Regions from separate parts of the Clostridium sp. LXY-7 genome, predicted to be linked through region 1. Evidence: predicted binding sites of a transcription regulator. Region 1 holds the regulator's gene; the other holds the start of a gene.
The links. The regulator Rex, encoded in region 1, represses fermentation and respiration genes when NADH is low (regulators of the CRP and FNR family bind a similar motif). The targets are predictions, from matches to a motif close to ATTGTTAANNNNTTAACAAT.
Positions count from the first base shown of each region.

Region 1 (5,873 bases):
CTGTAAATAAAAAAGCAGCTAACGAAGTACGAATTTCAGTAGTAGTCATATGGGGAAAATCATCCCAAACTTCGTCTATAATAGTTTTATCATTATTGAGATTAGATTGTTCTTGATCATAATATCCGACAAATACATTTTTACCAAGAACTTTAATGCCTAAATCATTTTCTATCTTATCCATTATTATTCTAAATAAAGTGGTTTTTCCGCGACCATTTTCTCCAATAAGTGCTATTTTTTCTTCACGCTTAATATCCATAAAGACATCTCTAAATAGTAGTTTTTCACCAAAACTTTTACTTAAATTTTCTATATGTAAAACATCATTACCACTTTTAATTTGAGTTTCAAATTTAATTTTAGATGCTTTTTCAATTGTTATAGGGGCTTCAATCCTATCTATCTTATCAAGTGATTTTTGACGACTTTCAGCGGCTCTTACACTCTTTTCTCTATTAAATGATTTATATCTAGCTATTATTTCCTCTTGACGTTTAATCTCAACTTGTTGAAGATCATAAGCTTTCATCAATATCTCTTGATTTTTCTTTTTTAAGTCTACAAAGGCTGTGTAATTACCATTATATATATCTACTTTACCACCTACTAACTCTAAAGTTTTATCAGTGACAGCATCTAAAAAGAATCTGTCATGAGATACTATTATGATAGTACCTTTATTCTCTTTTAAATATCCTTCAAGCCATTCTATAGCATCTAAATCTAAATGGTTTGTGGGTTCATCTAGGAGCAGTATATCTGGTTTTGTAAGAAGTAACTTACAGAGAGCAACTCTAGTTTTTTGGCCGCCACTAAGTATATTTATTGATTTGTCAAAATCATTTTCAGTAAAGCCAAGACCTCTTAATACTCTACTAATTTCTGCTTTGTAAGTATATCCACCCCTATTATCATAAAGTTCAGTTAAGGTTGTATAATCTCTAATTATTTTATTATGATAATCTTCTTTAGAGGCATCATAAGGTTCATTCATTTTTAGTTCTAAATCATGAAGCTTTAATTCCATGTCTACTAAGGTTTTAAAAATAGATAGTAATTCATCATATATAGTATTATTAGATTCTAATGATAAGCTTTGAGATAAATAACCAAGGTTTTTAGATTTATCAATAAAAAGCTCTCCAGAATCATATTCTAATTGAGAGGTTAATATTTTAAAAAGCGTTGATTTACCAGCGCCATTTGCTCCAATTAATCCAATTTTTTCTCCATCATTAACATTAAAGGTTACATCTTTTAATATCACATCTATTCCATAAGATTTAGTTATATTCTTGCAACTTAAAACTATCATATTATTCACCGTCCCTATAGATATTTTAACATGAATATCTATAGTTTTAAATTGTTTGTTAAATATTAACCAATACTGTTATATAAATAGAAATTATATGGAAATTTTTTTAAAATATCAATGTTTATGTTGAATTTTATAAAAAAATATAGAATACGTACAAATTTTTATAGTATAATATAGTTGATGTATTATATAATAATAAGAAATAAATAAATAAAAGTTATGAGTATAGAAGAATTAATTTGAAATATTAGGCTAAAAGTATACTTAGTATAAGATATAAAAAATTTTAAAAACTTAAGTAAGGAGTGAAGATGGTGGATAGAAAAAAGAATATATCAATGGCAGTAATTAAAAGACTTCCGAAGTATTATAGATATTTAAGAGAGTTAGAAAAAAATGATGTAGATAGAATATCTTCAAAAGAATTAAGCGAGAAAATTGGATTTACTGCTTCGCAGATAAGACAAGATTTAAATTGTTTTGGAGATTTTGGACAACAGGGATATGGGTATAATGTAAAGGAATTGCTCTATCAGATATCCTTAATATTAGGTTTAAATAAAGAATATAATACTGTAATTATAGGTGCTGGTAACATAGGTCAGGCAATAGCTAATTATACAAAGTTTACGAAAATGGCATTTAATTTAAAAGGTATTTTTGATATTAATGTAAAATTAATAGGTCTGAAAATACGAGATGTAGAAGTGCAGGATATAGATGAATTAGAAGGTTTTTTAAGAGAAAATAAAGTACATATTGCAATAATATGTGTTCCTAAAAATAGAGCACAAAGTGTGTGTGATATAGTAATAAAAAATGAAGTTAAAGCTATATGGAACTTTGCTCCAATAGATTTGAAGGTTCCAGAAGATATCATTGTTGAAAATGTACATTTAAGTGAAAGCTTGATGACACTAAGTTATTTATTAAACGAACGAGAAATGGAATAAAATGATATATTTTTAAAAATAAAATTAATAAAATTTAAAAATAATGGTTTAATCTTATGAAAATTTAAAAAATATATAGGAATTTCTCAAATCAAGTTGAAAAGTATATATAATAGCAGTATAATAGTGATTGAGGTCCTTGGATTCAATCACTATTATTTTGTTATTAAATTAACAAAATAATAAACGATACTAAGTACGTTCATGGGGGAATTAAAAATGAGTTATAACAACATTATTCTTGAAAAAAATGACAACATAGCAGTTATCAAAATAAACAGACCAAAAGCTTTAAATGCTTTAAATTCAGATACACTGAAAGAACTTAATAGTGTAATTGATGAAGTTTCAAAAGATGAAGATGTATATGTAGTTTTATTAACAGGTGAAGGAAAAGCTTTTGTTGCTGGAGCTGATATTTCAGAAATGCAAAAGTTAAATTCACTTCAAGGAAGAGAATTTGGAACACTTGGAAATAAAGTTTTTAGAAAATTAGAAATGTTGGAAAAGCCTGTAATAGCAGCAGTAAATGGTTTTGCTCTTGGAGGAGGATGCGAGCTTTCTATGGCATGTGACATAAGAATAGCATCATCTAAAGCTAAATTTGCCCAACCGGAAGCTGGATTAGGTATAACACCAGGCTTTGGAGGAACTCAAAGATTAGCAAGATTAGTAGGAGAAGGAATGGCAAAACAACTAATATATACTTGTGAAATGATAAATGCAGAAGAAGCATTAAGAATTGGACTAGTAAATAAGGTTGTGGAACCAGAAAATCTTTTGCAAGAAGCTATGGACATGGCTACTAAAATAGCTAAAAATGCACCTATTGCTGTAAGGATGTGTAAATCAGCTATTAATAAAGGTATGCAGATGGACATAGATAGTGGTGTTATGTATGAGGCAGAAGTTTTCGGACTTTGTTTCTCTACGGAAGACCAAAAAGAAGGTATGACTGCTTTCTTAGAAAAAAGAGACAAGCATTTTAATAATAGATAATCCGTTAATAATTGGAGGTATGGAAAATGAACTTTTCGTTAAGTAAAGAACAAGAATTTGTAAGACAACTTGTAAGAGAATTTGCTATAAATGAAGTAAAACCTATAGCAGCTGAAATAGATGAAACAGAAGAATTCCCAGTGGAAAATGTTAAAAAAATGGCTAGATATAACATGATGGGAATACCATTCCCAACAGAGTTTGGTGGAGCAGGTGGAAACAACGTATCTTATGCTATGACAGTAGAAGAACTTTCTAAGGTTTGTGGAACTACAGGTGTTATAGTTTCTGCTCATACATCATTATGTGCAGCTCCAATATATATGTTTGGAACACAAGAGCAAAAAGAAAAATATTTAACTCCACTTGCTAAAGGTGAGAAATTAGGTGCTTTTGGATTAACTGAGCCAAATGCTGGAACAGATGCTTCTGGACAACAAACAACAGCTGTTTTAGAAGGAGACCATTATGTATTAAATGGTTCAAAAATATTCATAACAAATGGAGGAGTAGCTGATACATTTGTAGTATTTGCTATGACTGATAAATCAAAAGGAACAAGAGGAATAACAGCTTTCATAGTTGAGAAAGACTTCCCAGGATTCTCAATAGGAAAAGTTGAAGAAAAATTAGGAATAAGAGCATCTTCAACAACTGAATTAGTATTTGAAAATTGTATAGTACCAAAAGAGAACATGCTTGGAAAAGAAGGAAAAGGATTTTCAATAGCTATGCAAACTCTAGATGGAGGAAGAATTGGAATAGCAGCTCAAGCTCTAGGACTTGCTCAAGGAGCTCTAGATGAAGCTGTTGCTTACATGAAAGAAAGAAAACAATTCGGAAAACCATTATCAGCATTCCAAGGATTACAATGGATGGTAGCTGATATGGATGTTAAAGTTGAAGCAGCTAGAAACTTAGTTTATAAAGCAGCAGACAGAAAAGACAAAGGTCTTCCATATTCATTAGACGCTGCAAGAGCTAAATTATTTGCTTCAGAAGTAGCTATGGAAGTAACTACAAAAGCAGTTCAAATATTTGGTGGATACGGATATACAAAAGAATATCCAGTAGAAAGAATGATGAGAGACGCTAAGATAACTGAAATCTATGAAGGAACTTCTGAAGTTCAAAGAATGGTTATCGCAGCTAACGTTTTAAAATAGGAGGTAGTTGAAGATGAAAATAGTTGTTTGTGTAAAACAAGTACCAGATACAAATGAAGTTAAAATAGATCCAAAAACAGGAACTCTTATAAGAGATGGTGTTCCTTCAATAATAAATCCAGATGACAAAAATGCTTTAGAAGAAGCATTAGCAATGAAAGATAAATACGGTGCTCATGTTACTCTTATAACAATGGGACCTCCACAAGCTAAAGTAGCACTAGAGGAAGGTTTAGCTATGGGAGCTGACGAAGCTATCCTAGTTACAGATAGAGCTTTTGCAGGAGCTGATACATTAGCTACATCTCACGCATTAGCAGCTGCTATTAAAAACTTAGATTATGATGTAATATTTGCAGGAAGACAAGCTATTGATGGAGATACAGCACAAGTTGGACCAGAAATTGCTGAGCACTTAAATATTCCACAAATCACTTATGTTGAAGAAGTTTCTAAATTAGCAGAAGGTGAATTAAAAGTAAGAAGAGCATGGGAAGATGGATATGAGAACTTAAAAGTTAAAACTCCAGTTCTTTTAACAGCTATCGAAACTTTAAACGTTCCAAGATACATGAACGTTAAAAACATATTCTCAATGGCTAAAGAAAAAGAAATCAAAGTATGGAGTGTTGCTGACATCAATGTTGATGTAGCTAAATTAGGATTAAAAGGTTCACCAACAAAGGTTAAGAAATCAATGACTAAAGAAGCTAAAGGTCAAGGAGAAATCTTAACTTTAGAACCAAAAGAAGCAGCAAAAGTTGCTGTAGCTAAATTAAAAGAAAAACACTTCATCTAGGATTTAAAATTAGGAGGGAATAACCATGAATATAGCAGATTACAAAGGTGTTTGGGTCTTTGCAGAGCAAAGAGATGGAGAATTACAAAAGGTTGCATTAGAACTACTAGGAAAAGGTAGAGAAATAGCAGATACAATAGGAGTAGAGCTTACTGCGTTACTTCTTGGACATACAAACATAGAAGAAATGACTAAAGAATTAGTTGCATTTGGTGCAGATAGAGTATTAGTATGCGATCACGAATTATTAAGTCATTATACAACTGATGGATATGCAAAAGTTATAACTGATGTTATTAATGCACAGAAACCAGAAGTAGTATTTATAGGAGCAAGCTACATTGGAAGAGATTTAGGACCAAGAGTAGCAGGAAGACTAGAAACTGGATTAACAGCTGATTGTACATCATTAGCAGTAGATGCAGAAAACAACAACTTATTAATGACAAGACCAGCATTTGGAGGAAACTTAATGGCTACAATCGTTTGTGGAGATCATAGACCACAAATGGCTACAGTAAGACCAGGAGTTTTTGAAAAGCTTGAAAAGAATGCAGGAAGAACTGCTAAAGTTGAGAAATTTGATGTTAAATTATCAAAAGAAGACATCAGAACAGAAGTTATAGAAGTAG
Region 1 is NZ_JBLLJL010000004.1:281,405-287,277, forward strand. It holds gene abc-f (ribosomal protection-like ABC-F family protein) at 1-1,318, opposite strand, end outside; gene ACI48Q_RS14540 (redox-sensing transcriptional repressor Rex) at 1,639-2,277, shown strand; gene ACI48Q_RS14545 (short-chain-enoyl-CoA hydratase) at 2,497-3,276, shown strand; gene ACI48Q_RS14550 (acyl-CoA dehydrogenase) at 3,303-4,442, shown strand; gene ACI48Q_RS14555 (electron transfer flavoprotein subunit beta) at 4,456-5,241, shown strand; gene ACI48Q_RS14560 (electron transfer flavoprotein subunit alpha/FixB family protein) at 5,267-5,873, shown strand, end outside.

Region 2 (5,129 bases), on a different contig from region 1:
CTTCAAAGTACTCTATGGCATTTTCTCCAGTTTTAATGTCATCATAGTTATTAGCATAGAGAAATAAATCCACAGGATAACCTTTAATAATTTCTTTATAAGTAGCCACGGGCATTACTAATCTAGCATTAGTTTTATCAGGATTCATAAAAATACTTCTATCAATTTCCTTGAAAGCATAACCTTGATCCAAATCATCTAATCGTACAAAGGCACCTATTTCAGTACCGTAGCCAAAAGGCTTGGAATTATTTTCACTAGATTTTATAAAACCCATATCATCAAATATTATGGTCATATCACTTATATAATCTTCACTAAGTCCTCTAAAAGCCTCTAAACTTTCTGATTTACCAGCTCCACTATCACCCATTATAAGTACATTAGCAGATTTACCATTTTTCATTATCATGTTAACCATAGCACCATGAATTGGTAAATAACCACGTTTAATCATTATTAAATTATGAAGGGTTAAAGTCATTTTTTTCATATATCCAAAATAATCTATAGCCTCACTATAGCTTACGTAGCCAAGCATTAAATGATTTTTTACATCGTCATAAAAAATAGTCTTAACTTCAGCGTGCTCATTTTTAGCACCAAACACATAAATTATATCAGGCTTCTTTCCTCTATATTCTTCCTCCTTAGCCATTTCAAATAAGTTACATAATGTTATACCGTGAGCCATTAAATCTCTATGGAAATAAATGAAAGCCATTAACTCACCAACTTTTGCGGGATAACAAAAAAAGTGATCCTTATTTATAGTAGAATCGGTTAATGGATTGCTAAAAGTTTCTTCAAAGAATCCACTCCTAGTATTTTTTTTAGGATAATTTATAAATGGTGCTTGTAACATTATAGTATTTATGAATGGAATTTCTTCTAAAGCTTCGTATTCATAAGGACAAGGCCATACTGTATTGCTTAGGATTACACCTGCATTTGCGCCTGCTGATATTTGACGATATACATTGGGTTCTGATGAAAGCACACTTTCTTGAAGCTTTCGATAAAAATCAAGTATGAGTTGTGCAAATTTACTATTTGCCTCTAAGAAACTTACAGAGGCAAGGCCATCAGCTATCTTTGTATTTTGAAGAATTGAATATCTCTCAAGTTTTCGCCAATAACCATAGAAATCATCAACAAAATCAAAAAAATCATCAGTATCCTCTAAAATTTTTTCATATTTATTATTTAGTTTTACTATTTCCTTTGATTTTAGGACAGTAAGTAATCTAAATAAATCAATCATTTCATCTATCATAGATTCTTCATTAGAGGTGTAAGCTAAGGCTTCCTCTAAAAATTTATATACATTGGAATTTCTGTTTTTAATTCTAGTACAATAAGATATTATAACTCTCCTAAATCCATAACTGTCTAGTAATTTTTCTATAGTATCGCAGTATTTAGCAGAAAAATTTATCATCACCTTGTCATTACTTAAAGAAAATTCTTTTTTCATATAGTTAGTCCCCCTTTATTAAATTCTAAAATAAAAATAAATATAGTTACATGAAATTATAAGTATTTGTTTTGAGAGATTATAATTTCATATTATTATGCAGGAAAAAAAGTGTATATATTCGCATTGTGAAAATATAGATGTGAAAACACACATGAATTCTAAGAAAAGTGGTATCAATAAGTTGGATTATAACATAATTTTTAGAAAAATGAAATATTTAAAAAATAAAAATTCATAAATAAAATTAAATAGGCAGGAAAGATAACTGAGAAATATATCACAATATTTTGAATTAAGTTGAAATATTGTAATATAATTGACAAAATTTATTAAATACAACATAATGAAAAAACAAATATACTATAAAAATTTTATAATATTAAGGGGCGATATGATGGTAGAAAAAAAGATTAAAAAAGCTATAAGTGCAGAAGGGTTCATATGCATAATTATATTTGTTGGATTATTTGCATTTATTGGTAGTGTAATGGGTGGAATAAATATGGTAAATACCCTTATGAATACAGCATATAGACTACTAATGGATACAGTGTTTTATATAATGGCAATAGCGGTACTAGCAGGAGCAATATCTAGTTTACTCTCAGAATTTGGGGTAGTATCAATAATAAACAAGATATTATCCCCACTAATGAAGCCTATATATGATTTACCAGGAGCTAGTACTGTTGGAATTTTAGCAACATATTTCTCGGATAATCCAGCTATACTTACATTGGCCGATGATAAAGGGTTTAGAAGATACTTTAAAAAATATCAACTTCCGGCATTAACTAATTTAGGAACGGCATTTGGTATGGGGCTCATAATCACTACTTTTATGATGGGACAAAAATCACAAGGTGCTGAAAATTTTATATTAGCAGCTATAATAGGGAATGTAGGAGCTATTATAGGAAGTATTGTAAGTGTAAGACTCATGTTGTCACAAACTCGCAAGCATTATGGAAAAGACCAGTGGTGCGTAGTAGAGCTAGAAGATACTTTAGATATTATAAACTATAGAGAGATTAGAGAAGGAAGCATAGGGTCAAGGCTTATGGAATCTGTTTTAGAAGGCGGGAAATCTGGTGTTGAAATGGGATTAACTATAATTCCAGGAGTATTAATTATTTGTACATTGGTATTAATGTTAACCAATGGTACTTCAGAGGCGGGTGTTTATACAGGAGCAGCGTTTGAAGGCATTGCACTACTTCCTAAAATTGGAGGAGCATTAGGATTTATAATAGAGCCATTATTTGGATTTACTAGCGCTGAGGCAATTGCCTTTCCTATAACTTCTCTTGGAGCTGTAGGTGCAGCCATGGGTTTAGTACCACAAATGTTACAAAAAGGATTAATAGGAGCCAATGATATTGCGGTATTTACAGCTATGGGAATGTGCTGGAGTGGATATTTAAGTACTCATGTGGCTATGATGGATGGTTTAAAATGCAGAGAATTAACAGGAAAAGCTATTTTAAGTCACACTATTGGTGGTATGGTAGCTGGGATATCCGCGAATTTAATTTTTAAACTATCGATTCTAATTATAAATATCATATCTTAAACGAATATTATAAGGATTTTAAATTATTATTTTTGATGCTACTTACAACTAATAGTAATTTAAAATCCTTATTTAGTTCATATTATTATAGAACTACTTACATAATTTTGTATTCATTTCAGTATTTATATAATTTATCAAGATACCACTTCGAAGGCCGCCACTGCATATGTGTATGTTAGAAAATTCACTATAGGTTAATAGAGAAGATATTATTTCACAACCTCCAAGTATATTATCTCTTCTTTTTTTGGACAATCCATAAATATTGTCTCTTTCCTTGTAGGAGGAATTCTTTAAATATTCGTGTAAAATTTTAAATTCATTAATAGATATAGAGAGAGTATTAGTTACACTATATGTGTAATTTTTATTATTATATATTTTTGCTAAGTTTTTAAAGGAACCACCTATACCTATAAGTGGAAAGCCATTAGTACCTTTTAACCAAGAAATTTGGTTAAATATATTATTGAAAAAATTTTGATCATAACTACACTCTATATAATTGCCTAAAGAATTAAACTTTATTGTTTCACTGACATTTATAGCTCCATAGGGTAAACTAATGGAATCCACAAATGTTTTATTGCTTACATGAATTAGTTCTGTGCTACTTCCTCCAGTGTCCATAATAACTCCATTATGTATAGGGCATTCTTCCATAACTCCAAGGAATTCAAAAAATGCCTCTTCCTTAGGTGATAGTATTTTAATTTTAAGATTTGATTGTTTTTCTATTGTATCTATAACATAGTCGCTATTTTCAGCTTTCCTTAATGCTTCAGTACCAACAGCAATTATGGTACTCACATCATTTATGATGCAACATCTAATATACTTTTTAAGCAAACTTATTGCAGCCGCTAATTTATCATGAGAAATACTTTTATTGATATTCAAATTTTCACCGAGCATTAAGTGCTCTTTGTCTTTATCAAGTATCCTAATATTATTTTTTGCAATAATATCAACTATAAGTAAATGAATAGTATTTGAGCCTATATCAATAATTCCAACTCTATGCACATAATTCACCCTTTCAAAGGATTAGTTATATATAAATATATAGTAAAATAGCGAAAAATAAAATAGATATTATGTTAATACTTATGCAATATAAAGATGTTATATTATATGAACTTTTTTAAATTATAATCGTATTACTCTATGTGAAAAATAATTTGTTAAACATTAGGAGGAATGAAGTTTGAAGAAATTTTTAAGTGTCATATTAGGGGGACTAATGATGATTTCATTAGTGGGTTGTTCACCGGGAAATAAAGAAATTGTGAAGGATGTTCCTACTGCAGATTTAATGGAGACAGCGTTAGGTGCTGGTGAGTTTCCTGGACTTAGAGATGTTCAAGAAGAAGAATTAATTCAGTTATATCATTTAAATAAGGATGATATAGAAGAAGCTAAAGTAAATATGCCTATGATGAATGTTCAAGCTCATGAAATAGCAATTATAAAAGCTAAGGATGGAAAAGTAGATGCAGTTAAGGAATCAATAGAAAAAAGACATGAAGATATTTATAATATTTGGTCACAATACTTGCCAAATCAATTTGAAATGGTTAAGAATAAAATTATAGGAACAAAAGGTAATTATGTATATATGATTATAGCAGAAGATGCTACTAAGATCGAGAATGCTATACTAGAGAAACTTAAATAATGTGTCATTTATAAAAATCGAGGTATTTATCTCGATTTTTTGCTTTGGCTTTGTTTTAATACAGTATTGATAATATATAGTTCTAAAATCAACAACCATTTAAAACAAAGTCTTTATTTTAAAAAATATTTTCATATTATATAAGTTACAAATTAGAATTATAAGAAACATAATACAGTAATCATAAATTTTGTGATACAATATATTAAAGAATATATGGTGCGCAACAGTATTAAGTAATTTTAAAGTATCTATGTTGTAGAAAGTTTATGAATTGTTGAAGTAAATTTACTTTAAATTTGATGTAATGGAGTGGGAAATTTGTTTAATGAAGTATTACCATATAAAATTTTTATAACCTTCTTATTTTATGGAGTTATGGGATGGATATTAGA
Region 2 is NZ_JBLLJL010000005.1:153,968-159,096, reverse strand. It holds gene ACI48Q_RS17100 (phosphoenolpyruvate carboxykinase (ATP)) at 1-1,477, opposite strand, end outside; gene ACI48Q_RS17095 (CD0519/CD1768 family membrane protein) at 1,875-3,053, shown strand; gene ACI48Q_RS17090 (Ppx/GppA phosphatase family protein) at 3,147-4,082, opposite strand; gene ACI48Q_RS17085 (DUF4358 domain-containing protein) at 4,264-4,734, shown strand; gene ACI48Q_RS17080 (putative ABC transporter permease) at 5,056-5,129, shown strand, end outside.
Region 2: the regulator Rex is predicted to act here: its motif matches at 1,785-1,804, upstream of ACI48Q_RS17095 (CD0519/CD1768 family membrane protein).